3 regions of the Streptomyces sp. NRRL S-920 genome follow, and region 2 is predicted to be linked to each of the others. Evidence: riboswitches for the same ligand, from Rfam matches in the RefSeq annotation. Region 2 holds a riboswitch; each other region holds the start of a gene.
What was found. A riboswitch is a leader RNA that binds a small molecule or an ion and turns the genes downstream of it on or off. The one in region 2 is predicted to bind thiamine pyrophosphate.

Region 1 (9,471 bases), on a different contig from region 2:
GCCCTGCTTTTCAAGGCGCTGCTATTCGTTGCCTTGGTCGGTGGACTCATCTATGTCGTACGGAAGTTCATATCCGGATCGTCCTCGTCGCGCACCGATTGGTGATCGTCCGCACTGTTTGGTGATCGACCGTCCCGATCGGTGATCGACCGTACCGAGCGGTGGTCGACCGTAACGACGAGTGGTTACTGCCGAGAGGTGACTTTTCGAACCGATTCCCTCGGCCGGGGGAAGTTTCCTGGCAAACGGCCGTAGAGCGGTGGCCAAGGGTTAGAGTCCGAAAACCGACGCGGGGCCGTTCCCCGCGGACGGGCGCACTGCCCACCCGTGTTGCTCCGGGCACGGGCGGCCCCCCACGCGCTTCGGGAGTGAACCTTGGCCGCGGTCGACACCTCCACCTCACCGGTCGGCGCCACTTCACCAGTTACCGCCAGTGCCGCTGATCCGACGAGTGGCGCTGGCCCACCGGGCGATCCAGGTCCGACAGGCGGCGCAGGCCAAACGAACGACGCAGGCCCGGCGGGCGACGCCACCGCACCGGGCGCCGCCCCCGTCACCCCCACCCTCATCGGCTCCGTGCAGCGTGCGATGCGGCTGCTGGAAGCCGCCGCCACACATCAGTACGGGGCGCCCGCCAAGCAGTTGGCCCGCGAGGCGGGTTTGGCGCTCCCTACCGCCTACCACCTGTTGCGCACGCTGACCCACGAGGGTTATCTGCGCCGAGAGAAAGGAGTATTCGTGCTCGGCGAGGCGGCCGAGCGGCTCAGCAGCAGCGGGGCACAGCAGAAGCGTCGCGGCACGGTCGGCGACGTCCTGGCGCACTGCCGCGACGCCATCGGAGTGCCGGTGTACTTCGCTGTCTACCGCGCGGGCGAGATCGAGATCGTGGCGGTCTCCGACACTCCGGGCAACCCCGCCGTGGAGGAGTGGGCGGACTTTCGCGAGACGGGCCACGCCCACGCCATCGGTCAGTGCCTGCTGTCCCAACTCGACGGCGAGGCACGGCGGGACCACCTCGACCGCTATCCGGTTCAGTCGATCACGCGTTACTCGGTCCGCGACGACCGAACGTTCCTGCGCCGCCTCGACGCGATGGAGCGGATGCGGCCCGTCGTGGAGCGCCAGGAGTACGCACTCGGGACGGTCTGTGCCGCGGTTCCGATCCTGGCGGGCGACACCGCGGCGACCCTGGCCATTTCCGTGCCCGTCGGTCAGGCCGACCGGTTGCTGCCCGCGGCGGAGAGGTTGCAACGTGAGATCGGAAAGCTACTAGGGACACTCGCCTTCTCTATCAGCATCTGAAAACTCACTCCTTGTGATCTGGTGTGCACGTTAAGCAAGATGCCATAAGTGTCAGGGAGTGGGTTCCTGGCCCCTTGATGACTAAGTGACGGGGTAGGGCGGCGCGATGGACGAGTCGGTTCAGGCAGAGGTCATGATGAGCTTCCTTGTTTCCGAGGAGCTGTCGTTTCGTATCCCGGTGGAGTTGCGCTATGAGACCGATGATCCTTATGCCGTGCAGCTGACGTTCCATCTGCCTGGCGACGCGCCGGTGACCTGGACCTTCGGGAGGGAGTTGCTGATCGACGGGGTGGGCAGGCCGTGTGGGGTCGGGGACGTGCGCATCGAGCCCACCGATCCCGATCTGCTCGACGAGGCCCTGATCAAGCTTCAGGTCGGCGCTGACCAGGCGCTGTTCCGCGTGGGCATTCCGCCGCTGCTCGCCTTCCTGGACCGTACGGACAAGTTGGTGCCGCTCGGACAGGAGCGCGCGCTCGCCGACTTCGATGCGCATCTGGACGAGACGCTCGACCGGATCCTGGCGGAGGAACAGAACGCGGGATGAGACCCGGGCTCAATGTGCCTATGCCAATGGCAGATTGGTGCATTTGAGGGCATCGCCAGGGCACCGCCACGGCCACCGGGGTGCCGTCTGCGCCTTCGGGACCGTTCCGGGGTCAGACCGTCAGACCGTCAAGCTGCCAGACCGCCAGACCGCCAGACCGCCAGACCGTCAGACCGTCAGGCCTTGCGGCGTCGGCCCTTTCCGCCGCGGGAGGAGCGGCGCGGCGGGGTGCCGGTGGCCGGGGCCGGGGCGCCGGGGCCGGTGGAGCGGTCGGCGGAGACGACCAGGGCGGCCAGCGCGGTCGTCACCGGCACGGAGGCGACCAGGCCGATCGAGCCGATCAGGGTCCGCACGATCTCCTCGGCGACCAACTCGCTGTTGGCGACCGTGCCCACGCTGGACTGCGCGATGGAGAAGAGGAGGAGCAGGGGCAGGGCGGCGCCCGCGTAGGCGAGGACGAGGGTGTTGACGACCGAGGCGATGTGGTCGCGGCCGATGCGGATGCCCGCGCGGTACAGGCCGCGCCAGCCCATGTTCGGGTTGGCCTGGTGCAGTTCCCACACGGCCGAGGTCTGGGTGACCGTCACGTCGTCGAGGACGCCGAGCGAGCCGATGATGACGCCCGCGAGCAGCAGGCCGCTCATGTCGATGGACGGGTACAGGCCGTGGATGAGGCCGGTGTTGTCGTCGGTGTTGCCGGTCAGCGCGGCCCAGCCGATGAAGAGCGAGCCGAGCAGGCCGATCAGCAGGAGGGAGATCAGAGTGCCGAGCACCGCGACCGACGTACGGGCCGTGAGGCCGTGGCAGAGATAGAGCGCGGCCAGCATGATGGCGCTCGCGCCGATCACTGCCACGACCAGCGGGTTCGAGCCTTGGAGGATGGCCGGCAGGATGAAGAAGGTCAGGACCAGGAAGCTGATGGCGAGGGCGACCAGGGCCATCACGCCGCGCAGCCGTCCCACCACGACGACGGCGAGCGCGAAGATGCCGGCGAGCAGCGCCATCGGGAGCTTGCGGTTCACGTCGGTGACCGAATACTGCAACCCCTCGGGCGCCTTGGGCTCGTAGGCGACCACCACCTCTTGGCCCTTGTGGAGTTGCCGGGGCGAGTCCGGCTGGATGATCTCGGTGAACGTGCGGCCCTTGTCCTTGCCGCTGCTCACCTCGATCAGCGCCTTCTTGCAGGTGCCCGTCGCCGAGGACTGGGCGGACCGGCCCTCGGGGGTGGAGGTGTCGCCGTTCGGCTGGGGCTGCGAGGGACTGAGGTCCTTGCAGGGCAGCTCCTGCACCTTCGTGACCTTCGCCGACTGCGTCTGCCGGTCGAAGCCGACGCCGGTCCGCTCGTGCGAGGGGGCGCCACCGGGCCAGAGCACCACCAGGCCCACGACGACCGCGGCGGCGAAGGGGATCAGCACCGCGGCGATGACCTTGCGCAGATGCTGGGAGACGGGAGCGGCCGGACCGTGGCTGTGGGCGTGCCCGTGGCCGTGCCCGTGGTCATGCCCGGGGCCGTCCGGGGGCGGGCCGGAGTGGGGCGGTTGCGCGGGCGGAGGCGGCGGCGGCGCTGTGGTGGTCACTGGCCGATCATCGCAAGAACGGAGGGGGCCCTCTGTTCAGCGCGCCCGAGATGACGCTAGCGTGGAGCCACCTTTGCAATCGCGGGAGCTCGGAGCACCGGGCTGAGAGGGCGCTGACCTCCGTACGAAACGGCACAATTCGTGCACGAGCCGTACGGGATCCGCTGCGTCGACCGCCGAACCTGTTACCGGGTAATGCCGGCGTAGGGAGTAGGTCTCATGACCACATCGGACGCACGCACGCCTGCCTCCAGCCAGGGCGAGTCCCTGAACGAGGCCGGGAAGTCCATCGGCTGGCACAAGGCGTACGTCGAGGGCTCGCGCCCCGACCTGCGCGTGCCGGTCCGCCAGGTGCACCTCACCAATGGCAAGGCCGTCACCCTGTACGACACGTCGGGTCCGTACACCGACCCGAACGCCGAGACCGACGTCCGCCGCGGACTGCCGCCGCTGCGGGAGAACTGGATCATCGCCCGCGGCGACACCGAGGAGTACGTGGGCCGCCCGCCGCGCCCCGAGGACGACGGCATCAAGCACACCTCGCCCCGTGGCGGCCTCAAGAACCTCGACGCGGTCTTCCCCGGCCGCCCCCGCCAGCCGCGCCGCGGCCGCCCGGGGCAGGCGGTGACGCAGCTCGCGTACGCCCGGCGCGGCGAGATCACGCCCGAGATGGAGTTCATCGGGATCCGCGAGAACATCGACCCCGAGATCGTGCGGGCGGAGGTCGCCGCGGGCCGGGCCGTGATTCCCGCGAACGTCAACCACCCGGAGATCGAGCCAATGATCATCGGCAAGAAGTTCCTGGTGAAGGTGAACGCCAACATCGGCAACTCCGCGGTCACCTCCTCCATCGAGGAGGAGGTGGACAAGATGACCTGGGCGACGAAGTGGGGCGCCGACACGGTCATGGACCTCTCCACCGGCCGCAACATCCACACCACCCGCGAGTGGGTCCTGCGCAACTCCCCCGTCCCCATCGGCACCGTGCCGCTCTACCAGGCCCTGGAGAAGGTCGACGGCCAGGCCGAGGCGCTGACCTGGGAGATCTACAAGGACACGGTCATCGAGCAGGCCGAGCAGGGCGTGGACTACATGACGGTGCACGCGGGTGTGCGCCTGCCGTACGTCCCGCTGACCGCCAACCGCAAGACCGGCATCGTCTCGCGCGGCGGTTCGATCATGGCCGCCTGGTGTCTGGCGCACCACAAGGAGAGCTTCCTCTACGAGCACTTCGAGGAGCTGTGCGAAATCCTCGCGGCGTACGACGTGACGTACTCGCTCGGCGACGGTCTGCGGCCCGGTTCGATCGCGGACGCCAATGACGAGGCGCAGTTCGCGGAGTTGCGCACGCTCGGGGAACTCAACACGATCGCCAAGCGTCACAACGTACAGACGATGATCGAGGGCCCCGGTCACGTCCCGATGCACAAGATCAAGGAGAACATCGACCTTCAGCAGGAGATCTGCGAGGAGGCGCCGTTCTACACCCTCGGCCCGCTGACCACGGACATCGCGCCCGCCTATGACCACATCACCTCCGGCATCGGCGCCGCGATGATCGGCTGGTGGGGCACGGCCATGCTCTGCTACGTCACGCCCAAGGAGCACCTGGGCCTGCCCAACCGCGACGACGTGAAGACCGGCGTCATCACGTACAAGATCGCGGCGCACGCGGCGGACCTCGCCAAGGGCCACCCGGGCGCGCAGGACTGGGACGACGCGCTCTCGGACGCGCGCTTCGAATTCCGCTGGGAGGACCAGTTCAACCTCGCCCTGGACCCGGTCACCGCACGGGAGTTCCACGACGAGACGCTGCCCGCCGAGCCCGCGAAGACGGCACACTTCTGCTCGATGTGCGGGCCGAAGTTCTGTTCGATGAAGATCTCCCAGGACATCCGCCGTCGGCACGGCGGTGACCTGGAGGAGAAGGAGATCGAGGCGGGCATGGAGCAGAAGTCCAAGGAGTTCGCCGCGGCGGGCAACCGCGTCTATCTGCCCATCGCCGACTGAGCCGGCGGCTGTGGACGGGGTGTCCGCAGAGCACCGTGGCAGCTCTGCGGACACCCCGGCCTACTCCGGCTTGTGATCGGGCCCGCCGAAGTCCGGGCTGGAGAAGTCCGGGCTGGAGAAGCTCGGCCGTGATCCGGCGGCCGGGCCGCCGTCGGGGCTGCTGAACCCCGGCCGGTCGTAGCCCAGCTGCGGCATGCGGCCGCCCCCTCCGGGGGCTTCGGAAACGTGCGCGCGAGCGGTGCGTACCGCCCCGGGATCCGCCAGGGCCTCCCGGAGGAACGGCACGACCCCCTGCTCCAGGAGGGCCTGTCCCCAGGCCTCCCTGGCTCGGGACACCTCCTCGTACCGCTCGCCGTGGAGCCGTCCCGCCTGGAGCGAGGTGGAGCCGTTGCGCAGGGCCGTCAGGAGCAGGCCGACCGCGCCGACCAGGATGCCCGCGGCGGTGAGCGCGCCGAACAGCCAGCCCGCGGTGAGCAGGGTGTCCGCGAAGGCGGGCTCGGGGTTGAGCATCTTCAGGATGTAGCCGACGAGCAGGAAGATCGCGGCGGCCGTGCCCGCGAGGACGGGCGCGAGGACCGCGACGACGGCAGCCGCCCCGGCTCCCGCCACCGCTGCCGGTTCGGCGACCTCGCCCATCGCCGTGGCGAGGCCGATGCCGCCGGGGCCCGACTCCGCGGCGCTCTCTCCGCTCCCTTCGCGAATCGAGGTGGAGGACGGTCGAGGTTCGCGCAACTCCTCGCGAACCTTCACGTAGTGCGCGTACTCGGCCGCGGCGGCGGCCGTGATCAGTGCTGTCGCGTTCAGGGCCATGGTGCGCAGTTGTTCGGTGTTGAGCCGCTGGCCCACTGCGGCGAGTTCAGGACGGTCAGGTGCGGTGCGCAGCGCCTCGTCGAGGATCCGCTCGTATTCGGGGCGGTCCTCATTGAGCAGGTGTGGAGCGCTGTTCATGTGCATCCCCCGATGCTCCGTAGGGCTAAGGCTCGCATGGCTACGAGCCGTCGGGCAGAAACGGAGGGGAGCCTGCTACGGATAAGCCGATGGTAGAGCCGTGACAGCACGCGGTGACAGGGGGTTTCCAGAATTGGCCCCCCTGGCCAGCGTGATCCTGTAGAGGGGCGCCTGCCCAGCGAACGCTCAGATACCCAGGGGGAGTTGGCAGACCAGTAGCTTTCCGGCCATGGTCACTCCGCCGTCCATCGCGATGGCCAGGCCGTCGGCGTACACGTGCGGCCCCTCGATGACCGGGCCGCCCCCGTCCGACTCGTCCTCGGAGCCGACGTCACCCAGGAGGTAGGGGATGGGGCTGTGGCCGTGGACGATGCGTGTGCCGCCGTACATGTCCAGGAGTTCACGTACGGCCGAGGGGCCGGACTCGTCGCGGAAGGCGAAGCGCTTGGTGAACTTGCGGAAGAGGTCCCAGCATTCGTTGGCGTCGTTGCGGGTGAGGGTCTCGCGGATGGTGTCGTTCACTGCCTCGATCGAGTCGCCGTAATCCAGATAGGCGGTCGTGTCGGAGTGCACGAGGAGATGGCCGTCGGCCTCCTCCATCGCGTCCAGGCGGGCCATCCACTGGAGGTGGTGGTCCTCCAGGCGCTCCATGTCGGTCTTCTGGCCGCCGTTGAGCAGCCAGGCGGCCTGGAAGGTGGCGGTGCCCGCCCCGGAGTTGACGGGGGTGTCGCCGAAGCGCTTGGCGCCGAGCAGGAGCAGCTCGTGGTTGCCCATCAGCGCCTTGCAGTAGCCACCGGCGGCCGCGGCCTCGGCGGACAGCCGCATCACGAGGTCGATCACGCCGATGCCGTCGGGCCCGCGGTCGGTGAAGTCGCCGAGGAACCACAGGCGTGCGTTGCCCGCGGACCAGTTGCCGTCGGCGTCGATGAGGCCCTGCTCCTGGAGGGCCGCGAGCAGCTCGTCCAGATAGCCGTGGACGTCGCCGACGACGAACAGGGGGCCGTGCTCGTCGCCCGGCCGCGGCTGCGGGGGCTCCGGCATGACCTGCACCTGGACGGTGTCCCCGCGGTTGATGACCGGCAGGTCGCGCTGGGTCGGCGTGTAGCCGTCGCCCCGCACCTCACCCGGCGCCGGGACCGGGGGCGCGGGGCTCACCTCGGCGGGGCCGGCTGTCTCATGGACGTACGCCGGTACGCGGAAGTCGCGCAGCGTCGCCGTCCGCACATCGGGTCCCTGACCGGCCCCCTGAGTCATCGACCCCTCCACCACCATTGCGCCGCATCTGCACCGAGAACGGACTGCCTGGTCGCAGCGCCCGCGGTGTCGTCCGCCCATCATAGGAATGCGGCTCCCGCTGTGTGGTGCACCAGGGGTGGTGAATCGGCCCCCGGCACGTGTTCACCGAGGATTTATCCCGAATTGGGCAGAGGTTTCCCTGTTGGTAGCGGGGTGGGAGCAGGCCTCTGCCCGTCATCGTGCGGGTCAGCCGGAGCCCGAGGAGCGCGGCGGGCTGACCGTCGTGCGCGGCGGACGTCGCTCGGACGAGGTGCGCACGATCAGTTCGGTCGGTATCACCTGCTCGACGGGCCGCCCCGAGTCGAGGCCCTCGATGGCGTCGATGAGGAGCTGCACGACGGCCGTGCCGATGCGGCGCGGTTTGAGGGAGAGTGTGGTGATGGGCGGTTCCGTGGTGGCGTACACCATCGACTCGCTACAGCAGACGAGCAGCAGGTCGTCGGGGACGCGCAGGCCGTACCGCCGGGCGGCGGCGAGCAGGTCGGTGCCGTTGGGGTCGAAGAGGCCGTAGACGGCGTCGGGCCGGTCGGGCCTGGCGAGCAGCCGGTCGGCGGCGACGGCGCCCGCGCATGGATCGTGGGCGGGGTAGGACTCGTAGACCGGGTCCTGGCCCACGCGCTCGCACCAGCGCAGATACGCGGTCGTCGACAGATGGGTGTAGGTGTCCGTGGTGGTGCCGGTGAGCAGGCCGATCCGGCGGGCGCCCGCGGCCGCGAGGTGGTCGAGGATCTCCAGGACCGCGGCCTCGTGGTCGTTGTCGACCCAGGCGGTGACGGGCAGCGAGCCCGCCGGGCGGCCGTCGGAGACCACCGGAAGACCCTGTCTGACCAGCTCGGTGACGACGGGGTCGTGGTCGGAGGGGTCGACGACGACGGTGCCGTCGAGCGCGACGTTGGACCACACGTCGACCGGGCTGCGGCGCGAGGTGGCGGGGAGGATGACCAGGGCGTAACCCCGGGCGAGGGCGGCGGAGGTGGCGGCTCTGGCCATCTCCGCGAAATAGGCGAACTCGGTGAAGGTGAAAGGTTCATCCCCGTACGTCGTCACGGTCAGGCCGATGAGGCCGGACTTGCCGGTACGGAGGGTTCGGGCCGCCGCGGACGGGCGGTAACCCAGTCTCTCGGCGACTTCTCGGACATGGCGTCGGGTGGCATCGGGCAGCCGTCCCTTGCCGTTGAGGGCGTCGGAGACCGTCGTGATGGAGACACCGGCGGCGGCGGCGACGTCTCTGATGCCCGCTCTGCTCTGCCGGTTGCCCCGGCGGGCGGTCTCCGCTCGGCTCACCTGGTGCTTCCCTGCTGCTGTCATGGCGAGCCGATAGTAGGGCTCATTGGGGTGGGTAGCGCGGGCGCATATTCACTCGTTGACAGGCACGTTTCTGCATGGCGTCGACTCCTCAATGACCATGGAAAGCAAGGTAGTTGACGAGGTGGACGGTGGGTGCCGCTGATCGTCGCGTGCGGGCCTGTCGAATGCGGTAGGTCTCGAAGAGGTCTCAACTCACCTTCACGGGTGACGCGCGCCACGGCGCGGGCCACCGGCGCACGGGGGAGCACGAGGCGCCCCACCGGCTCCGCGCGCCTTCGTGGGGCGGTGGTCCGGACCTTCGTACGCGGATATCCCGAGGCCATTCGCACCGGCGGCGAATCCTCATAAGGTGAGCAGTATTCGAACTGTTCTGGCACTGGTACGAGGAGGACTGCGGTGAGCGAGACGAGCCCGAGGCTGCGCGCCGAGCTGGAGGGTATTCCCACCTACAAGCCGGGCAAGCCCGCCGCGGCCGACGGCCCGGTG
Region 2 (9,471 bases):
GGCGTATCCGAAGGTGAACGCCAGGGCGATCGCGAGGGCCATCGTCGGTACGTTGCCCCAGCCGAGCGCGGTGCCGATGATCATGCCGAGCACCTCTCCGATGGCGCAGCCGGTGAGGCAGTGCAGGGTGGCCTGGGCGGCCATGCGCCAGCTGACCTTGCCGGGGGCGACGCCGGGGCCGGTGCCGTGGTCGTGACCGTGGTGGCCGTGACCGTGGTGGCCGTGGCCGTGGCTGTGGCCATGGCCGTGGCTCTGGCTGTGACCGTGCTCCTCGCCGTGCCCGTGGTGCGTGTGCTCGGCGTGTGTGTCGTGCTGCATGAGTAGCCCCCAACGTCGGATAGCGGTTCCTGCCGCTCGACAGGAACCGTATACCCCCGGGGGGTACTCTTCAAGTGTTTTCTAGCTGCTCCTGAGCCCCTTCAGCCGCGCCACGTCCGCCGCGTGCCCCTCCTTGCCGCCGGGCGTCTCGATGATCAGCGGCACGCCCTCGGTGGCGGGGTGCAGCATCAGCTCGCGGAAGGGGTCCTCGCCGATATGGCCGGTGCCGATGTTCTCGTGACGGTCCTTGTGGGCGCCGACGACGTCCTTGGAGTCATTGGCGTGCACGAGCTTCAGGCGGCCCTCGCCGACCGTGTCCACGAGGAGATCCAGGGTCTGCTTCATGCCGCTCGGGCCGGTCAGGTCGTGGCCCGCGGCGAAGATGTGGCAGGTGTCCAGGCAGACGCCCAGCTTGGGGTGGGAGTCCAGCGCCTCGAAATAGGGACCGAAGTCCCAGGTGCGGGAGCACAGGGAGGCGCCCTGACCGGCGGTGGACTCCAGGAGCAGATGCGGGTCGTCGTCGTGCGTCAGCTCGTCGAGCAGGGGCAGCACCAGCTCGCGCACCTGCTTGAGGGCGACCTCGCGGTCCCGTCCGCCCGTCGCCGAACCCGTATGTACGACGACTCCGAGCGCCCCGATCTCGCGTCCCCGGCGCAGCGAGTGCCGCAGGGAGTCCACGGACTTCTCGGCGGTGGCCTCGGTGTGCGAGCCGAAGTTGATGAGGTAGGGCGCGTGGACGTACGCCGGAATGCCCTCGGCCGCGCAGGTCGCGCGGAACGCCTCGTCCTGCTTGGGATTGCCGGGCGGGGTCGCCCAGCCGCGCGGGTTGGCGACGAAGACCTGGACGGCCTCCGCGCCGAGATCACGGGCGTAGGACAGACCCACGGAGGCGAGGCCCCCGGCGACGGGGACATGACCGCCGACGGGGTTACGGGAGGCGGCGCCCAGGGACGCCATGAGGGGGGACTTGTTGCTGCTCACACCGTCAAGGGTGGCACGGGCACGGGGGCGGACGGGCACCGGAGCGGGGTGGGATTGGTCATCACGGGCGGGGCCTGCGGAGGTCCGGGGCGGGGCCTGCGGTTCCGGGGCGGGGCCTGGGGGCGGCTCCTGGGGGCGGGGCAGCTACCCCGCCCCCAGGAGCCGCGGGGTCTCAGCGGATCTCGATGGTGATCGTCGACCCCTTGGGGGCCTCGTCGCCCCCGTCCACCGACTGGTCCTTCACCGTGTCCCCGAAGAGGCCGAGCAGACCGCGGTCCTTGTCCACCTCGAAGCCCGCGGCCTCCAGCTCCTTCACGGCGTCGTCGACGTCCATCCCGGTCACGTCCGGGACCTCGACCATCGGCGGGCCCTTGGAGATCGTCAGCTTGACCGTGTCGCCCTCGGCGAGGGGCCTGCCCTCCCCGGGGGACTGCCGGGCGACATCGCCCTTGTCCTCGTCGGAGGGGACGCGCTTCGAGACGATCTCCGCCCTGAGCCCGGCCTCCTCCAGATCGGCGGTGGCGTCCGCCGCGGACTCGCCCACCACGTCAGGGACCTTGACCTCGCGGCCCTTGCTGACGACCAGCGCGACGGCGGAGCCCGCCTTGCGGGTGAACCCGGCCCGCGGGTCCGTGCTGATCACGGAGCCCTTCTTGACGGCGTCGCTGAAGGCCTTGCTGACCATGCCGGGGGCGAGACCGGAGTTCCTCAGCTCCTTCTTCGCCGTGGCCAGCGGGATGTTCTTGACGTCCGGCACCTTCACGGTCTCCGGGCCGCGCGAGACGGTCAGCGTCACCTGGCCGTTCTGCCGGATGCGCGCACCCGCCGCCGGGTCGCTGTCCATGACCGTGCCGCGCTTGTCGGTGTCGCTGTAGGCGCGCTTGACGTCCTTCACCTCGAGCCCGGCGTCCTCAAGGCGCTGCTTCGCCTGCGCCTCGGTCTTCGCGAGCAGCGGCGGGACCTTCGTGAACTGCCCGGAGTTGATGTACCAGACGCCCGCGCCGAGGCCGAGGGCCAGCAGCACCGCGGCGACCACCACCAGCGTGCGGCGGCGCGGGTCGAGGCGGCCGCGCCCGGACCGGGCCCGCGCGGGAGGCGCGGGCGGCGTCGTCGTCAGGACACTGGTGCGGTTCAGCGGGTCCTGGCCGTCCGGCCCGCCCTGAGCACCCTCGGCGGGCAGCGGAAGCTGTACGGAGCGCGCCGCGCGCGGGATGACGCTGGTGCGGTCCTCGGCGTTGTCGTGCCCCGTCGTGCGGGCCTGCGGCGGGACCGCGTCCAGCTGCTCCTCGCTGAGCGCGGCCCGTGCCTCCCTGAGCCGGGAGAGGAGGGCCACCGCGTCGTACGGCCGGACGTCGGGGGTGCGGGCGGTGGCGCAGGCCACCAGCTCGTCCAGCTCGAGGGCGAGCCCGGGGACGGCCGCCGACGGGGGCGGCACGTCTTCGTTGAGGTGTTGGTAGAGCACCTGGGCGGGGGAGTCACCGGAGTGCGGCTTGGCGCCGGTCAGCATTTCGTAGAGCACGACCCCGCACGCGTACACGTCCACGCGGGTGTCCGCCGTGCCGTGCTCGATCTGCTCGGGAGCGAGATAGGAGACGGTCCCGAGGACGGTGCCGGTCGTGTTCGTGACGGTGTCCACCGCGCGGACGAGCCCGAAGTCGGCGACCTTGACCCGGCCGTCGTCCCCTATGAGGACGTTCTCCGGCTTCATGTCGCGGTGCACGAACCCGGCGCGGTGCGCGGCACCGAGCGCGGCGAGGACCGGCTCCAGGATGTCGAGCGCGGCCCGCGGCTGGAGCGCGCCGCGCTCACGCAGGACGTCGCGCAGGGTGCAGCCCGCCACGTACTCCATCGCCAGATAGACGTACGACCCGTCGGTGCCCTGGTCGAAGACGCCGACCACGTTCGGATGGGAGAGGCGGGCGACCGATTTGGCCTCGCGGATGAAGCGGTCCACGAAGGAGGCGTCCGCCGCCAGCGTGGGGTGCATCACCTTGAGCGCGAGCACGCGGTCGAGGCGGGTGTCCACGGCCCGGTAGACCGTGGCCATCCCGCCGACCGCGATGCGCCCCTCGATCCGGTATCGGCTGTCGAGCAGCTGCCCGACGAGGGGGTCCTGAAGGGTCGTGTCCACGCAGGGGAGTCTACGAGCCGGCACCGACAGCCCATCCCGCCCGGGTGAATTCAGGGCTGGACTGAAGCCGAGCTGTAACAGGCCGGCCCCCGCCCGCGCGCGGCCTTGCGCACGGCCCCTCAGAAGGCGGGCCGCTCCGGGTCCAGCCGTGCCAGGCCCTCCGCGGGGGAGGACGCCTGTGCGAAGTGCCGCCGCGGGATCCGCCCGGCCCGGTACGCCAGGCGCCCCGCCTCGACGCCGTGCCGCATGGCCTCCGCCATCAGGACCGGCTCCTGCGCCCGCGTCACGGCCGAGGCGAGCATCACGCCCGCGCACCCCAGCTCCATCGCGAGCGCGGCGTCGGACGCCGTGCCCGCGCCCGCGTCCAGGATCACCGGCACGCGCGCGTGCTCCACGATCAGCTGGAAGTTGTGCGGATTGCGGATGCCGAGTCCGGAGCCGATGGGGGAGCCGAGCGGCATGACCGCCGCGCAGCCCACGTCCTCCAGCTTCCGCGCGAGCACCGGGTCGTCGTTCGTGTACGGAAGGACCGTGAATCCGTCGTCGACCAGGGTCTCGGCGGCGTCCAGCAGCTCGATCGGATCGGGCAGCAGCGTGCGCTCGTCCGCGATCACCTCCAGCTTCACCAGGTCCGTACCGAGCGCCTCGCGCGCGAGACGGGCGGTGAGGACGGCCTCGCCCGCGGTGAAACAGCCCGCCGTGTTCGGCAGGACGCGGATGCCGAGCCGGTCCAGTACGGAGAGCACCGAGCCCCGCACGCCCGGGTCGAGGCGGCGCATCGCGACCGTGGTCAGCTCCGTGCCGGACGCGACCAGGGAACGCTCCAGGACGTCGAGGCTGGGCGCCCCGCCCGTGCCCATGATCAGGCGCGAGGAGAGCGTGAGCCCGCCGAGGACGAAGGGGTCGTCTGCCATGGCCTGATCAGCCTCCTTGGACGGCGGTGAGTACTTCGACGCGGTCACCCGCGGCCAGTTCCGTACCGGACCACTGCGCGCGCGGGACGACGGTTTCGTTGAGGGCGGCGGCCACCCCGGAGGGCGCCGCGGTGAGGGTGGCGACGAGGGCGTCGAGCGTGGTGCCCGGGGCCACCTCTCGTACTTCTCCATTGATGGAGACGGAGAGCGAAGCGGGGAAAGGCGTACTCATGCGGGTTGCTCCGTGAAGGACTGCGCGGGGATGGGGGGCGGCGGGGCGGTGAAGCGCGCGGGCGTGAACGGAAGTGCCTCGGCGGGCAGTTCGCCGGTGGTCAGGCAGTGCGCCATGACGTCGCCCGTCAGGGGCGCCAGCAGGACGCCGTTGCGGTAGTGCCCGGTGGCCAGCTGGAGGCCGGGCAGCCGCGTCGGGCCGAGCAACGGCGCGTTGTCCGGCGAGCCGGGGCGCAGACCCGCGCGGGTCTCGGTCAGCGGCAGTTCCGTGATGCCGGGTACGAGTTCGTGGGCGTCGCGCAGGAGTTCGTAGACGCCGCCCGCGGTGACCGTGGTGTCCCAGCCCAGCTCCTCGCTGGTGGCCCCGACGACGAGTTCGCCGTTCTCGCGGGGCACGAGGTAGACGTGGCTGCCGCGCACGACCGCGCGCACGGTACGGCTCAGGAACGGCGCGTACGGCTTCGGCACCCGCAGCCGCAGCACCTGCCCCTTCACCGGCCGTACGGGCGGCAGGACGTCGTCGGGGACGCCCGCGAGGCGCCCGCTGAGGCTGCCGGCCGCCAGCACCACCTGAGCCGCGTGCAGCTCCGTGCCGTCCGCGAGGACCACGCCCCGGGCCCGGTCCCGTACCACCGACAGCCGCTCGGCCCACGCGCGGTGGAAGACCACGCCCGCCCGCTCGCAGGCCACCAGGAGCGCCGCCGCGAGCCTGCGCGGGTCGATCTGGTGGTCGCCGTCGACCCGGAGTCCGCCGCGCACACCCGGCGCCAGCATCGGCTCCAGACGACGGCACTCGCGGCCGCTCAGCCACTCCGACTCAAGACCGGAGCGGCGCTGGAGGGCGTGCAGTTCGCGCAGGTGGGCGCGGTCGTCGGAGTCGAGCGCGACGGCGAGCGTGCCGCACGCGCGATAGCCGAGGCCGCCCGCGTCACCGGCATCACCGACCTCACGGCCGCTCGCCTCGGCCAGTTCGGCCGCGAAGTCCGGATAGCGCCGCGCGGACGCGAGGTTGAGCCCGAGCAGTGTCTGCTCGCCGTGGTGCAGCTCCGTGACGGCGGCCAGCATGCCCGCCGCGACCTGCGCGGCGCCGCCGCCGGGCTCGGGGTCCACGACGGCGACCGAGAGCCCGCGCTGCGCGGTCCGCCAGGCCGTGACCAGGCCGATGATCCCGCCCCCTACGACGAGGACGTCTTGCGGAGTCTTCGCTTCCACCGGTGGTGTACATGGCTGCATGGGCGTCCAGCCCCTCCCTTCGCCGGCATGACCCGGATCAGGTTCGTACGGTCGGAGGCCGTCCAGCCTCCCTCTCAGCCCGGTGCGTCCGGGCTCCCGCGAGTGCTCTGCACCGGCCACCCTAGCCCGTCGCCCCGGGCGGCAGTAGCCCTACAGTGATCGGGTGAGCGAGCAGCAGAGGCAGAGCGGGCGGCAGGGCGGGCGGGCGGAGCGGCAGGGGGAGCGGCATGTCGTCATCGTCGGCGCCGGGATGGCCGGGGTGCAGACCGCCGTGGCCCTGCGCGAGCAGGGTTTCGCAGGCACGGTCACCCTGATCGGCGCGGAACCCCACCAGCCGTACGACAGACCACCGCTGTCCAAGGCGGTGCTGCTCGGCAAGGCGGAGGGCTCCGCGTTCGACATCGACTTCGAGGCGCTCGGCATCGGCCTGACCCTGGGTCGCGAGGTCACCGGGGTGCGCCCCGCCGACCACGAACTGGACACGGCCGACGGCCCCGTCGCCTACGACGTCCTGGTCCTCGCGACCGGCGCCGAACCGATCCGGCTGCCGGGTACCGAAGGCGTCCCCGGCGTCCATCTCCTGCGCACCCTGGACGATGCCGCGCGGCTGCGGCCGGTCCTCGCCGAGCAGCACGACATCGTGGTCGTGGGGGCGGGCTGGATCGGCGCCGAGTTCGCCACCGCCGCGCGCGAGGCGGGCTGTGCCGTCACCGTGGTCGAGGCCGCGCCTCGGCCGCTGGCCGGGGCGCTCCCCGAAGCCGTCGCCGCCCCCATGGCGAGCTGGTACGCGGACTCCGGAGCCGACTTGCGCACCCACGCGCGCGTGGAGCACGTCGAACCGGGCGCGGTGGTCCTGGCCGACGGGACCCGCCTGCCCGCCGGCGCCGTCGTCGTCGGTATCGGCGCCCGGCCCGCGACGGCCTGGCTGACCGGCTCCGGCATCGAACTCGGAGCCCACCGCGAAGTAGTGGCCGACGACCACCTGCGCGCCTCGGCGCCCGACGTCTACGCGGTCGGCGACTGCGCCTCCTTCCCCTCGGGGAGGTACGGCGAGCGCCTGCTCGTCCACCACTGGGACAACGCCCTCCAGGGCCCGCGCACGGTGGCGGCGAACATCATCGGCGACACCCCCGCGGTGTACGACCCCGTGCCGTACTTCTGGTCGGAGCAGTTCGGCCGCTTCGTGCAGTACGCGGGCCATCACGCGCCGGACGACGAACTGGTGTGGCGGGGCGATCCCACCGGCGTGGCGTGGTCGGCGTGCTGGCTGCGGGAGGGCGCCCTGGTGGCGGTCCTCGCGGTGGGCCGCCCGAGGGACCTGGCCCAGGGCCGCAAACTGATCGAATCGGCCACCCCCCTGGACCCGGCCCTGGCAGCGGACCCCTCGGTCCCGCTCAAGAGGGCGGCACTGTAGAGCGCCCCTGACCGGCGCAGGCGCCCGGACCCCCGGCCGGAGATACCCTGGGACGGTGACCGAGATTGACGCAAAGACAGACGCTCTCGTCCCCGCCTGGCTCCACCTCCCCGACATCGCCGAAATGCTCGATGTCGAGGTCACGCGCGTGCGCCAGCTGGTCAAGGAGGGCCAGCTGATCGCCGTACGCCGTGGTGAGAACCGGACGCTCCAGGTGCCCGCCGCCTTCATCGACGGCGACAAGGTCGTCAAGGGCCTCGTCGGCACCTTGACGCTCCTGAGGGACGACGGCTTCTCCGACGAAGAGATGATCGAGTGGCTCTTCACCCCCGACCCGACCCTGCCCGGCACCCCCGCGCAGGCACTGAGCGAGAATCGCGGCACGGAGGTGAAGCGCCGCGCCCAGGCGCTCGCCGTCTGAGCAGGCGTTCGTCGTCTGACTGAAAACACCGTTCGGGGTGCGGGCCGCGTGAGACGCGGCCCGCACGCCCATCGACACCGGGGGGACCTCTTCCATGGCCGCCGACCAGCCGCGCGCCCAGCTCGCCGACGCCCGCCTCTACCTGTGCGTGGACGCCCGCAAGCGCCAGGGAGACCTCCCCGAATTCCTCGACGCCGTCCTCGCGGGCGGCGTCGACATCGTGCAGCTGCGCGACAAGGGCATGGAGGCCGGCGAGGAGCTGGAACACCTCCAGGTCTTCGCCGACGCCGCCCGGCGCCACGGCAAGCTCTTCGCGGTGAACGACCGCGCGGACATCGCGCACGCCATCGGCGCCGACGTGCTGCACCTCGGCCAGGGCGACCTGCCGGTCCCCGCGGCCCGCGCCATCCTCGGCGGCAGCAGCGACGACGTGCTCATCGGCCGCTCCACGCACGCTGAATCCGAGGCCGCCGCGGCCGCCGCCCAGGAGGGCGTGGACTACTTCTGCACGGGTCCCTGCTGGCCCACGCCCACCAAGCCGGGCCGCCACGCCCCGGGCCTGGACCTGGTGCGTTACACGGCCGGGCTCGGCACGGACCGCCCCTGGTTCGCCATCGGCGGCATCGACGCGGGCAACCTCGACCAGGTGCTCGAAGCGGGCGCGCGGCGCGTGGTCGTCGTGCGGGCGATCACCGAGGCCGACGACCCGGGAGCCGCCGCCGCGGACTTCGCCAAGCGGCTGCGCACGGCCGACTGAGCCGTGTCCGGACCCGCCCGAGCGCCGTCCCCGCCGTGTCCGATCCGTGGACAAGAAACCGGCAAATGCGGCGAAAGCCCAAGGTCCGGTTGGGCGACCGCCGTGGCCTGGCTAACCTGCCCGTATGGCCCTAGGCACAGCTTCCACCAGGACTGACCGCGCACGCACCGTGCGCGACATGCTCGCGACCGGCAAGACGACGTACTCGTTCGAGTTCTCCGCGCCGAAGACCCCGAAGGGCGAGCGGAATCTGTGGAACGCGCTGCGCCGGGTCGAGGCCGTCGCCCCGGACTTCGTCTCGGTGACCTACGGAGCGGGCGGTTCGACGCGCACCGGCACGGTCAAGGAGACCCAGCAGATCGTCGTCGACACCACCCTGACGCCCGTCGCGCACCTGACCGCGGTCGATCACTCCGTGGCCGAGCTGCGCAACATCATCGGGCAGTACGCGGACGCCGGGATCCGGAACATGCTCGCGGTCCGCGGCGACCCGCCGGGCGACCCGCTCGGCGACTGGGTCGCGCACCCCGAGGGCCTCACCTACGCCGCCGAGCTGGTCGAGCTGATCAAGGAGTCCGGCGACTTCTGCGTGGGCGTGGCCGCCTTCCCCGCGATGCACCCGCGCTCGCCCGACTGGGAGTCGGACACCCGGCACTTCATCGACAAGTGCCGGGCCGGCGCGGACTACGCGATCACGCAGATGTTCTTCGACCCGGCCGAGTACCTGCGGCTGCGCGACCGCGTCGCGGCGGCGGGCTGCGAGACGCCGATCATCCCCGAGATGATGCCGGTCACCAACGTCCGCCAGCTCGACCGGCTGCCCCAGCTCAGCAACGCCGTGGTCCCGGCCGCGCTCAAAGACAGGATCCTCGCGGTCAAAGACGATCCAGCCGCTGTACGCTCCATTGGCATCGAGTTCGCGACGGAGTTCTGCGCGCGATTGCTGGCCGAAGGCGTGCCGGGATTGCACTTCATCACGCTCAACAACTCCACGGCGACGCTGGAAATCTACGAGAATCTGGGCCTGCACCGACAGGCTTGACCGGCCGTACCCCCGTATCCACGGGCGGC
Region 3 (9,471 bases), on a different contig from region 2:
ACACGACGGCCGAGCCGGGCGGGAAGCGCCGGACGAGGGTGTCCACGAAGGTCTCGATGCCGCCTTGGCGGGGCGGGAAGTCATTGGTGACGACGAGGGTGCGAGGCATGCTCCGACGCTAGGAACCCGCGGCGTGCGGCGCGTCGCCCCGGGCTCCGGAAAGCCGGGTCAACCCGTGGCATGACATGCGGCTTCCGCCTCCACCCTGACGCCGACGCCCCCGCCCCGCGCGGCCCGCGACAATCGGGGCATGAGCACGACCACCCTGCGCCGCCGCCTGCGCGCCCTGACGGCCGCCCCCGCCTACCCGTGGGTCACCGGTGCCGCTCTGACCGCGGGCGCGGCCGCCGAACTCGTGGCATTCCACGGCTCGGTGACCAACACGACCGCGATCCTGGTCTCCACGGCCTCCCTGATGTGGCGCCGGACCTTTCCGCCGGTGGCCCTGGTGACCGTGGCGGCGGGGCTGCTGAGCTTCGGCGCCGACACGTCCCTGTCCATCGCCGTGATGGTCAGCGGGCTCGTGGGCTGTTACGTCCTCGCCCGGCATCGCGTGCTGCACCCGGCGCTGCTGGTGGCGGGCGGCGCGCTCGGCGCCCTCGCGGCGAACCTCTGGCACATTCTCAGCTGGGCCCGCGACGACCGGCTGCCCGATGTGCCGCCGCTCGGCAACGCGGGCTCGCTCGGTCTGTTCGCCGAGGCATTCGGCCTGTGCGCGGTGATCCTCGGCGCCGTCAGCATGGGGGACGCGGTACGGGCCCGCGAGGAGACGCGGCGCGAACGGGCGCTGGCCCAGGACCAGTTGATCGCCATGGAGCGCAGACAGGCGGCCGAGGCCGAGCGTGCCGCGATCGCCCGCGAGCTGCACGACATCGTCTCGCACTCGGTGTCGATGATCGCCGTGCAGGCGGAGAGCGCGACGTACACGACGCCGGATCTGACCCCGCGGGCCCGCGAGGGCTTCCAGCAGATCGCGGGGACGGCCCGCGCCTCCATGTCCGAACTGCGCCGCCTCCTCGGCGTCCTGCGCACCCCGCAGCACGAGGAGGCCGCGGCGACCGCCCCGCAGCCCACCCTCGCCCACCTCGACGAGCTGCTCGACCAGCACCGCGCGGTGGGCGGCAGCGTGGATCTGCGGGTCAGCGGGGAGCGGGTGCCGCTGGCCGCGGTGTGGGAGCTGTCGGCGTACCGCATCGTGCAGGAGTCGCTGACGAACGCGCGCAAGCACGCTCCCGGCGCCCGTGCGACCGTCGAGCTGGACTACCGCGAGGACCGGTTGGCGCTCCGCGTGAGCGACGACGGCCCCGGCCCGCCGCCGTCCGGCGGCGGCGCGAGCGGCCACGGCCTCACCGGCATGCGTGAGCGCGCGTCCCTGGTCGGCGGCAGCCTCACCGCGGGCGCGGGCCGCACCGGCGGCTTCCGCGTGGAGGCGGAACTCCCTTGGTGACAGCGGAACTCTCCTGTCCACAGCGGTACTCGACCTCCCGGGAAGGGAAGCATCGGGCGTGATCAGAACTCTCGTGGCCGACGACCAGGCCGTCGTCCGCACCGGATTCGTGAACCTTTTGAACACCCAGGACGACATCCAGGTGGTCGCCGAGGCGGAGGACGGCGCCCAGGCCGTCCGCCTCGCCGCCGAGCACCGCCCGGACCTGGTCCTCCTCGACATTCGTATGCCGCACAAGAACGGCATCGACGCGGCCCGCGAGATCCTCGCCGCGTCCGGCGGCGCGACGAAGGCGCTGATGCTGACGACGTTCGGACTCGACGAGTACGTGTACGACGCGCTGACCGCCGGGGTTTCCGGGTTCCTGCTCAAGGACGCCACGTTCCCCGAGCTGCTGCACGCGGTACGGGTCGTGGCGGCCGGCAACGCGCTGCTGTCGCCCGAGGTCACCAAGCGGCTCGTCGCGGAGTTCACGCGTCAGCGGGCCGCCGCGCCGCCCGCTTTGACGGGCGGCGTCGAAGGGCTGACGGCCCGCGAGGCCGAAGTGCTCGTCCTCATCGCGCAGGGGCTGTCGAACGCGGAGATCGCCGACCGCCTCACGATCAGCGACCACACCGTGAAGACCCACATCAACCGCCTCTTCACGAAGAGGGGGCTGCGCGACCGGGCGCAGGCGGTGATCCTCGCGTACGAGCTGGGGCTCGTGAGGGCGCCCGCGTCAGCTCGGCGTTGAACCCGGGAGTGCGCCCGTCAGCTCGGCGTTGAACGCGGGAGTGCCCCCGTCATCCGAAGGTTGCCCGCTCCAGCCAGAAGTCCAGCAGCTCCCGCTCCCCCATGACCTCCACCCGCCCGGCGTCCAGCGATCGCCGCCGGTAGAAGGCGAGCAGCACCTCGGTGAGCGGGCCGCGCAGCGCGACCGTCGCCTTGGCGTGCCCGCGTCGCCAGGTGAAGCCGTCCTCGCCGAACTCGATGAGCCACTCGGCGTTCAGCCCGGTCGGCGCGTCGGTCGCGTGCAGATGGAGGGAGCGCCCGCCGCCCTTGAGTTCCGACGCGCTGTCCTCGGGGCGGGTGCGCTGCATCAGCCGTACGAGGTCGAGCCATTCGTCGATCGCGTCGGCGGCGACGTCCGGGGCCACCTCGTACGCGACACCGGCGGCGATCGCGGCGTCCGCGCGGTGGATCGCCAGCTCGTGCGTCATGCGGCGGGCCCAGAAACCGGCGGTGTGGTCACCCGCCCACGACCACGCCCGGGCGTCGGCGCCCGCCGCGCGGAACGTCCGCTCGCCGAGCGCCGCGGTGTCGGCGAGCCACCTGTCGAGAGTGGCAGGGTCGTCACTCTCGGGCCCCCGGACGTCCGGGACGTCCTCGTCCGGGATGTTCCGCTCGGCGCGCGTGGCGACCAGCCGCTCGCTCCAGCGCACCGCGCCGCCCATGTGCCGGGCGAGCTGCGACAGCGTCCAGTCGGGGCAGGTCGGCACGGTGACGGAGAGGTCCGCTCCGCGCAGTGTGGCTCTCAAGAGGTCGATCTGCGTGGTGACTTCGGCGCAGTAGCGGTCGTGGCTCAAGGTCGTCATGAGCCGAACGCTAGATCGACTTGGGCTCCTGCCGCACCCGCGTTTCCGGCGCGGCCCCGCCCGCCTCCCCGAGGACGACCACATCCCCCGCGTCGAAGGCGATCCCCACCGTCTCCCCGACCTCGGGCGCCCGGCGCAGCGCGCACGCCGCCTCCAGCCGCGGTCCGTCCTCGGGCTGGAGGTGCACGGCGACATGGGTGCCGCGGAACGTGCGCGCCGTCACCGTGCACGGCAGCCCCTCTTGGGCGGTGACGAGCCGCACCCCGGCGGGCCGCACCAGGACCTCGCACCGCCCCGCGGGAGTACCCGTCGGCACGGGGATCTTGCCCCACACCGTGTCGGCCGCCTCACCGGTGACCGTCGCCCCGACGATGTTGTCGAAGCCGAGGAACCGCGCGACGAACTCGTCCACAGGGCGCTGCCACACCTCAAGCGGCGTGCCGGACTGGGCGATCCGCCCGTCCCGCATCACGACGACCCGGTCGGCGAGCGCGAAGGCCTCGCCCTGGTCGTGCGTGACGGCGAGCACGGTCGTACCCAGCTCGTCGAAGAGTTCCCGCAGTTCGACGACGAGCCGCTCCCGCAGCGAGCGGTCGAGCTGGCCGAGCGGCTCGTCCAGCATCAGCAGCCGGGGCCGGGGCGCGAGGGCCCGGGCGAGCGCCACCCGCTGCTGCTCACCCCCGGAGAGGGAGGCGACCGCGCGCCGCTGCGCCTTCGGCAGCCCGACGAGTTCGAGCAACTCGGCGACCCGGTCGGCCTGTTCGCTCCGCGAGGCGCCATGCATGCGCAGCCCGAAGGCGACATTGCCCGCCACATCGCGCTGCGGGAAGAGCTGGTGGTCCTGGAACATCAGGCCGACGCCCCGCTTGTGCGCGGGCACCCCGCGCTGGTCGCGCCCACCGAGTTCGATCCGCCCCGCGTCGAGCGACTGGAGCCCGGCGACCGCGCGCAGCAGCGTCGACTTGCCGCTGCCGCTCGGCCCGAGCACACAGACGATCTCATGCTCGGCGACCTCCAGGTCCACGGAGTCGAGCACGGCCCGCGCCCCGAAACGGACGGTCGCCTCACGCAGGCGCAGCAAGGCGGCCGGAATTGGCTGCGGGCCCATCAGAACTCTCCCGAGGTGCGGTCGGTACGGATGCGTTCCAAAAGCAGCAGCGACACCGCGCACACCACCATGAGGATCGTCGAGAGGGCCATCGCCTGCCCGTAGTTGAGGTCCCCGGCGCGTCCGAGCAGCCGCGCCACGGCGACCGGCAGGGTCGGGTTGTCGGGCCGCGCGATGAAGACGGTCGCCCCGAACTCGCCGAGCGAGACGGCGAAGGCGAACCCGGCGGCGATCAGCAGCGCCCGCCGCACCATCGGCAGGTCGACCTCCCGCCACGCCCGCAGCGGCGAGGCGCCGAGCACCGCCGCCGCCTCGCGCAGCCGCCCGTCGACAGCGCGCAGGACGGGCAGCATGGTGCGTACGACGAAGGGCACGCCGACCAGCGCCTGGGCGAGCGGCACCAGGATCCAGGAGGCCCGCAGATCGAGCGGCGGCTCGTCCAGCGTGATGAGGAACCCGAAGCCGACGGTCACCGCCGACACCCCGAGCGGCAGCATAAGCAGCGCGTCGAACCCGCGTACGAGATGACCGGCTCTCCGGGTCAGGGCGGCGGCCGCGAGCCCGCCGATGACGACCGCGATGGCCGTCGCCACGATCGCGTAGTGCAGGGAATTCCAGACCGCCTCGATCGGCGGTACGAGGAAGGCGCCGCCCTCCGCCGAGGTCAGCTCTCTGAAGTACAGGAGGCCGAAGCCGTCCGGACCGTCGAAGGAACGCTGGATCAGCACCCCGAGCGGCAGCAGGATCAGCAGCACGACCGTGGCCATGACCAGTCCGAGCAGCGACCACTGCCCCGCCCCGTGCGGGCGGCGTGCCACGGCCGAGGCGTCGACCAGCTTCAGCGCGCTCTCGCGCCGCCGCACCGTCCACGCGTGGACCGCCAGGATCAGGCCGACCGCCGCGAACTGCACGACCGTCAGCACGGCGGCCGTCGGCAGGTCGAGGAGCTGAGCGGTCTGCCGGTAGATCTCCACTTCGAGCGTCGAGTACGCGGGCCCGCCCAGGATCTGCACGACACCGAAGGAGGTGAAGGTGAAGAGGAAGACCATGAGCGCGGCGGCCGCCACGGCCGGCCCGAGCGCGGGCAGCGTCACGGTCCGCCACGCCGTCCAGCGCGAGGCGCCGAGCATCCGCGCGGCCTCCTCCTGCCGCGGGTCGAGCTGCGACCAGAGCCCGCCGACCGTGCGGACGACCACCGCGTAGTTGAAGAACACGTGCGCGAGCAGGATCGCCCACACGGTGGTGTCCAGGCGCACGCCCCACAGCTCGTCGACGAGCCCTCCCCGCCCGATCAGCGCGAGGAAGGCCGTGCCGACGACGACCGTCGGCAGCACGAACGGCACGGTCACGACGGCCCTCAGCACCTGCTTGCCGGGGAAGTCGAAGCGCGCGAAGACATACGCGCCGGGGAGCGCGATCAGCAGCGTGAGCGCGGTCGAGGCGAGCGCCTGCCAGGTCGTGAACCACAGGACATGGCGGATGTCGGACTGCCCGAGCACCTCCGCGACCCGCCCGAACCGCCAGACCCCGCCGATGTGCAGGCCGCGCGCGACGATCGCCGAGACCGGGTAGGCGAAGAAGACCGCGAAGAACGCGACGGGCAGGGCCATCAGACCGAGCCGCGCCGCGCTTCCGCGACCGAAGCCCGCGCGGGAGCGGGACTTCGTCACTTCCGTACGAGCGAGGTCCACGACTTGATCCACGGCTCGCGGTTGTCGGCGATCTTCTTCGGGGCCATGGTCTGGGGCGCGGCGACCCTCACCCCGTGCTTCGTGAACAGCTCGGGCAGCTCGACGCCCTCGCGCACCGGGTTCACGAACATGTTCAGCGGCATGTCCTGCTGGAACTTCGCGCTCGCGAGGAAGTCGAGGAGCGCCTTGCCGCCCTCGGGGTTCCTGGCGTTGCTCAGCAGACCCGCGTACTCGACCTGGCGGAAGCACGTGCCGGTCGCGACGCCGGTCGGCGCCTGCTTCGGCTGCGGCTTGCCGTAGAGCACCTCGACCGGCGGGGAGGAGGCGTAGGAGACGACGAGCGGCCGGTCGCCCTTGGCCTTCTTGCCGCCCGCGGAGCCGGAGAACTCCTCGTTGTAGGCCTGCTCCCAGCCGTCGACGACCTTCACGCCGTTGGCGTCGAGCTTCTTCCAGTAGCTCTCCCAGCCCTTGTCGCCGTACTTCGCGGCGGTGCCGAGCAGGAAGCCGAGTCCGGGCGACGAGGTCGCGGCGTTCTCGGTGACCAGCAGGTTCTTGTACTGCGGCTTGAGGAGGTCGTCGAAGGACTTCGGCGGCGCCAGCTTCTTGTCGGCGAAGTACTTCTTGTCGTAGTTCACGCAGATGTCGCCGCTGTCCACGGGCGTCACCCGGTGCTTGCCCCCGTCGACGCGGAACTCGGGCTTGATCCTGTCCGAGCCCTTGGCCTCGTACGACTGGAAGAGCCCGTGGTCGAGCGCGCGGGAGAGCAGCGTGTTGTCGACGCCGAAGAAGACGTCGCCCTGCGGGTTGTACTTCGAGAGGACCGCCTTGTTCACGGCGGCGCCCGCGTCACCGTCCTTGAGGACGGTGACCTTGTACCCCGAGCGCTTCTCGAAGTCCTTCAGTACGTCCTTGGAGACGTTGAAGGAGTCGTGGCTGATCAGCGTGACGCTCTTGGAGCCGTCCTTCGTGGAATCGCTGTCGGAGCCGCCGCACGCCGAGACGGCGACGAGCCCGATGCCCACCGCGACGGCGGTGAACGTGACCTTCTTGGTGCTCACTGGAATGTCCTCCTGGGAGACCAGGAAGAGACGCGGCCCTGCCCGCCGGCGAAAGCCCGCGAGCAGGGCGCAACAGCTTGAGTCGTGCCCGAACTTCCTACCCAGAATGACCTGGGCGAGGTTCAGAGGGTCTGCGGCCCACCTGTCCAAGGTGCCGCACTCTCAGCGCTGTGGCGCTCCCCTGTCGGAATATGCAGATGTGTGTACGAGCAGTACGCGATCGCATGTACGAGGCGCACGACCGCCAGACTACCTCTCGGCGGCCGCGAGCTGACCGCACGCCCCGTCGATCTCCTGGCCCCGGGTGTCCCGGATGGTCACCGGCACCCCGTGGGCGGCGATGGCCTCCACGAACGCCTTCTCGTCCTCGGGCCGCGAGGCCGTCCACTTCGATCCCGGCGTCGGGTTCAGCGGAATGAGGTTCACGTGCACCGGCTTGCCCTTGAGCAGCCGGCCGAGGCGGTCACCGCGCCACGCGTGGTCGTTGATGTCGCGGATCAGCGCGTACTCGATGGAGAGGCGGCGCCCGGACTTGGCCGCGTACTCCCAGCCGGCGTCAAGCACCTCCCGCACCTTCCACTTGGTGTTGACCGGCACGAGGGTGTCGCGCAGGTCGTCGTCCGGGGCGTGCAGCGAGATCGCGAGGCGGCACTTGAAGCCCTCGTCGGAGAACCGGTGGATGGCGGGCACGAGCCCGACCGTCGACACCGTGATCCCGCGCTGCGAGAGCCCGAGGCCGTCCGGCTCCGGGTCGGTGAGACGGCGGATGGCGCCGGTCACGCGGTTGTAGTTGGCCAGCGGCTCGCCCATGCCCATGAAGACGATGTTGGACAGACGCGCGGGCCCGCCGGGGATCTCGCCGTCCCTGAGCGCCCGCATGCCGTCGACGATCTGGTGCACGATCTCGGCCGTCGACAGGTTCCGGTCGAGGCCGGCCTGGCCCGTGGCGCAGAACGGGCAGTTCATGCCGCAGCCCGCCTGGGAGCTGATGCACATGGTGACCCGGTCGGGGTAGCGCATGAGCACCGACTCGACGAGCGTGCCGTCGAAGAGCCGCCACAGCGTCTTGCGCGTGGTGTCGTCGTCGCAGCTGATGTGCCGCACCACGGACATCAGGTCGGGCAGCAGCGCTTCCCGGAGCTTGTCGCGCGCACCGGCGGGGATGTCGGTCCACTCCGCCGGGTCGTGGGCGTAGCGCGCGAAGTAGTGCTGCGAGAGCTGCTTGGCGCGGAACGGCTTCTCGCCGGTGGCGGCGACGGCTTCCTTGCGCTCGGCGGGCGTGAGGTCGGCGAGATGCCGCGGGGGCTTCTTGGCTCCGCGGGGCGCGACGAAGGTGAGTTCTCCGGGTACAGGCATGGTCCTTCCAGTGTCGCAGACATACGCCAAGGGGCCCGCCGCCCTGTGGACAACGAGCCCCTTACGCACATACGCGCAGGTCAGAAGGTTAAGCAAGGACCATACGGACGGCCGTGCGGTCGGGCCGTGCGGTCGGTCAGGCGGACCCGACGAAGACCACGAGCAGAAGCCAGACCACCGGCGCCGTCGGCAGCAGGGAGTCGAGCCGGTCCATGATGCCGCCGTGGCCCGGCAGCAGCGTACCCATGTCCTTGATGCCGAGGTCCCGCTTGATCATCGACTCGCCGAGGTCACCGAGCGTGGCGCTCGCCGCGACCGCGAGACCGATCAGCAGGCCCTGCCACCACGTGCCGCCGTCGATCAGGAACTCCATGCACAGCGCGCCCGCGGCCATCGCGAACGTGACCGCGCCGAGCAGGCCCTCGCGGGTCTTGCCGGGGCTGATGCGCGGCGCCAGCTTGTGCTTGCCGAAGCGCCAGCCGATCGCGTACGCCCCGGTGTCGCTGACCACGGTCAGCAGCAGGAACGTGAGCACCCGCCACGGTCCGTCGTCCGCGGTGAGCATCAGCGCCACGAACGTCGCGAGGAAGGGGACGTAGAAGGCCGCGAAGACGCCTGCCGTGACGTCCTTCAGGTAGCCCTCGGGAGGCTCGGTCATACGCCAGACCAGGACCGCGAGCGCGGTGAGCGCCATCGCCACCCACGCGCCCTCGGCCCCCCGGACGTACCCGGCGACGACCATCGCCGTGCCGCCCACCGCGAGCGGCACCAGCGGGGCCTTGATGTCCTTGCGCTCGTCGAGCCGGGAGGTCAGCTCCCAGAGGCCGACCACGACGGCGACCGCTATGACGCCGATGAAGGCGGCCTTGACGATGAAGAGCGACGCGATGATGACCGCGCCGAGTCCCACACCGACTCCTATGGCCGCGCCGAGATCACGACCCGCGCTCTTCTTCTGCGGAGGGCGCGGCGCTGCCGGGGCGGGCTGTGGTGCGCTGGGCATGGGCTCCTGCGGGGGCGCGGGGGTGTCGGGCACGATGGGCATCGGCTGCGTCTCGGGCGGAAGCAGCGCGTCCTGCGCATCGTACGCGGGACCTGCCGGGGGCGCCCCCTGACCAGATCCCTGGTCGGGAGGCCCCCAGTACCCGGCTCTGGGCGGCGCCCCCCAGGAAGAGTCGTTCACGGATCGGATTCCTGATTCCTAGGACTCGAGCCTCAGACTTCGAGCAGCTCGGCT

Region 1: another riboswitch for thiamine pyrophosphate. It lies ahead of thiC (phosphomethylpyrimidine synthase ThiC); the one in region 2 lies ahead of thiO (glycine oxidase ThiO).
Region 3: another riboswitch for thiamine pyrophosphate. It lies ahead of IG54_RS0117835 (thiamine ABC transporter substrate-binding protein); the one in region 2 lies ahead of thiO (glycine oxidase ThiO).

What each region holds. Positions count from the first base shown of each region.
Region 1 covers NZ_JODF01000010.1:63,385-72,855, forward strand. Annotated here, with positions in the region: gene IG54_RS0109930 (DUF5326 family protein) at 1-105, shown strand, start outside; gene IG54_RS0109935 (IclR family transcriptional regulator) at 577-1,302, shown strand; gene IG54_RS0109940 (SsgA family sporulation/cell division regulator) at 1,409-1,846, shown strand; gene IG54_RS0109945 (YibE/F family protein) at 2,023-3,423, opposite strand; TPP riboswitch at 3,495-3,650, shown strand; gene thiC (phosphomethylpyrimidine synthase ThiC) at 3,643-5,433, shown strand; gene IG54_RS0109955 (hypothetical protein) at 5,494-6,387, opposite strand; gene IG54_RS0109960 (metallophosphoesterase) at 6,568-7,650, opposite strand; gene IG54_RS0109965 (LacI family DNA-binding transcriptional regulator) at 7,864-8,985, opposite strand; gene hisC (histidinol-phosphate transaminase) at 9,382-9,471, shown strand, end outside.
Region 2 covers NZ_JODF01000019.1:16,591-26,061, forward strand. Annotated here, with positions in the region: gene IG54_RS0116355 (DUF4396 domain-containing protein) at 1-318, opposite strand, end outside; gene IG54_RS0116360 (deoxyribonuclease IV) at 400-1,275, opposite strand; gene pknB (Stk1 family PASTA domain-containing Ser/Thr kinase) at 1,472-3,430, opposite strand; gene IG54_RS0116370 (thiazole synthase) at 3,550-4,344, opposite strand; gene thiS (sulfur carrier protein ThiS) at 4,352-4,576, opposite strand; gene thiO (glycine oxidase ThiO) at 4,573-5,808, opposite strand; TPP riboswitch at 5,806-5,918, opposite strand; gene IG54_RS0116385 (FAD-dependent oxidoreductase) at 5,972-7,222, shown strand; gene IG54_RS0116390 (Rv2175c family DNA-binding protein) at 7,278-7,643, shown strand; gene thiE (thiamine phosphate synthase) at 7,738-8,400, shown strand; gene metF (methylenetetrahydrofolate reductase [NAD(P)H]) at 8,525-9,442, shown strand.
Region 3 covers NZ_JODF01000021.1:125,130-134,600, forward strand. Annotated here, with positions in the region: gene IG54_RS0117805 (glycosyltransferase family 4 protein) at 1-109, opposite strand, end outside; gene IG54_RS0117810 (sensor histidine kinase) at 251-1,447, shown strand; gene IG54_RS0117815 (response regulator) at 1,506-2,180, shown strand; gene IG54_RS0117820 (maleylpyruvate isomerase family mycothiol-dependent enzyme) at 2,230-3,021, opposite strand; gene IG54_RS0117825 (ABC transporter ATP-binding protein) at 3,032-4,114, opposite strand; gene IG54_RS0117830 (ABC transporter permease) at 4,129-5,820, opposite strand; gene IG54_RS0117835 (thiamine ABC transporter substrate-binding protein) at 5,796-6,878, opposite strand; TPP riboswitch at 6,955-7,071, opposite strand; gene rlmN (23S rRNA (adenine(2503)-C(2))-methyltransferase RlmN) at 7,128-8,234, opposite strand; gene IG54_RS0117845 (phosphatidate cytidylyltransferase) at 8,371-9,417, opposite strand; gene frr (ribosome recycling factor) at 9,450-9,471, opposite strand, start outside.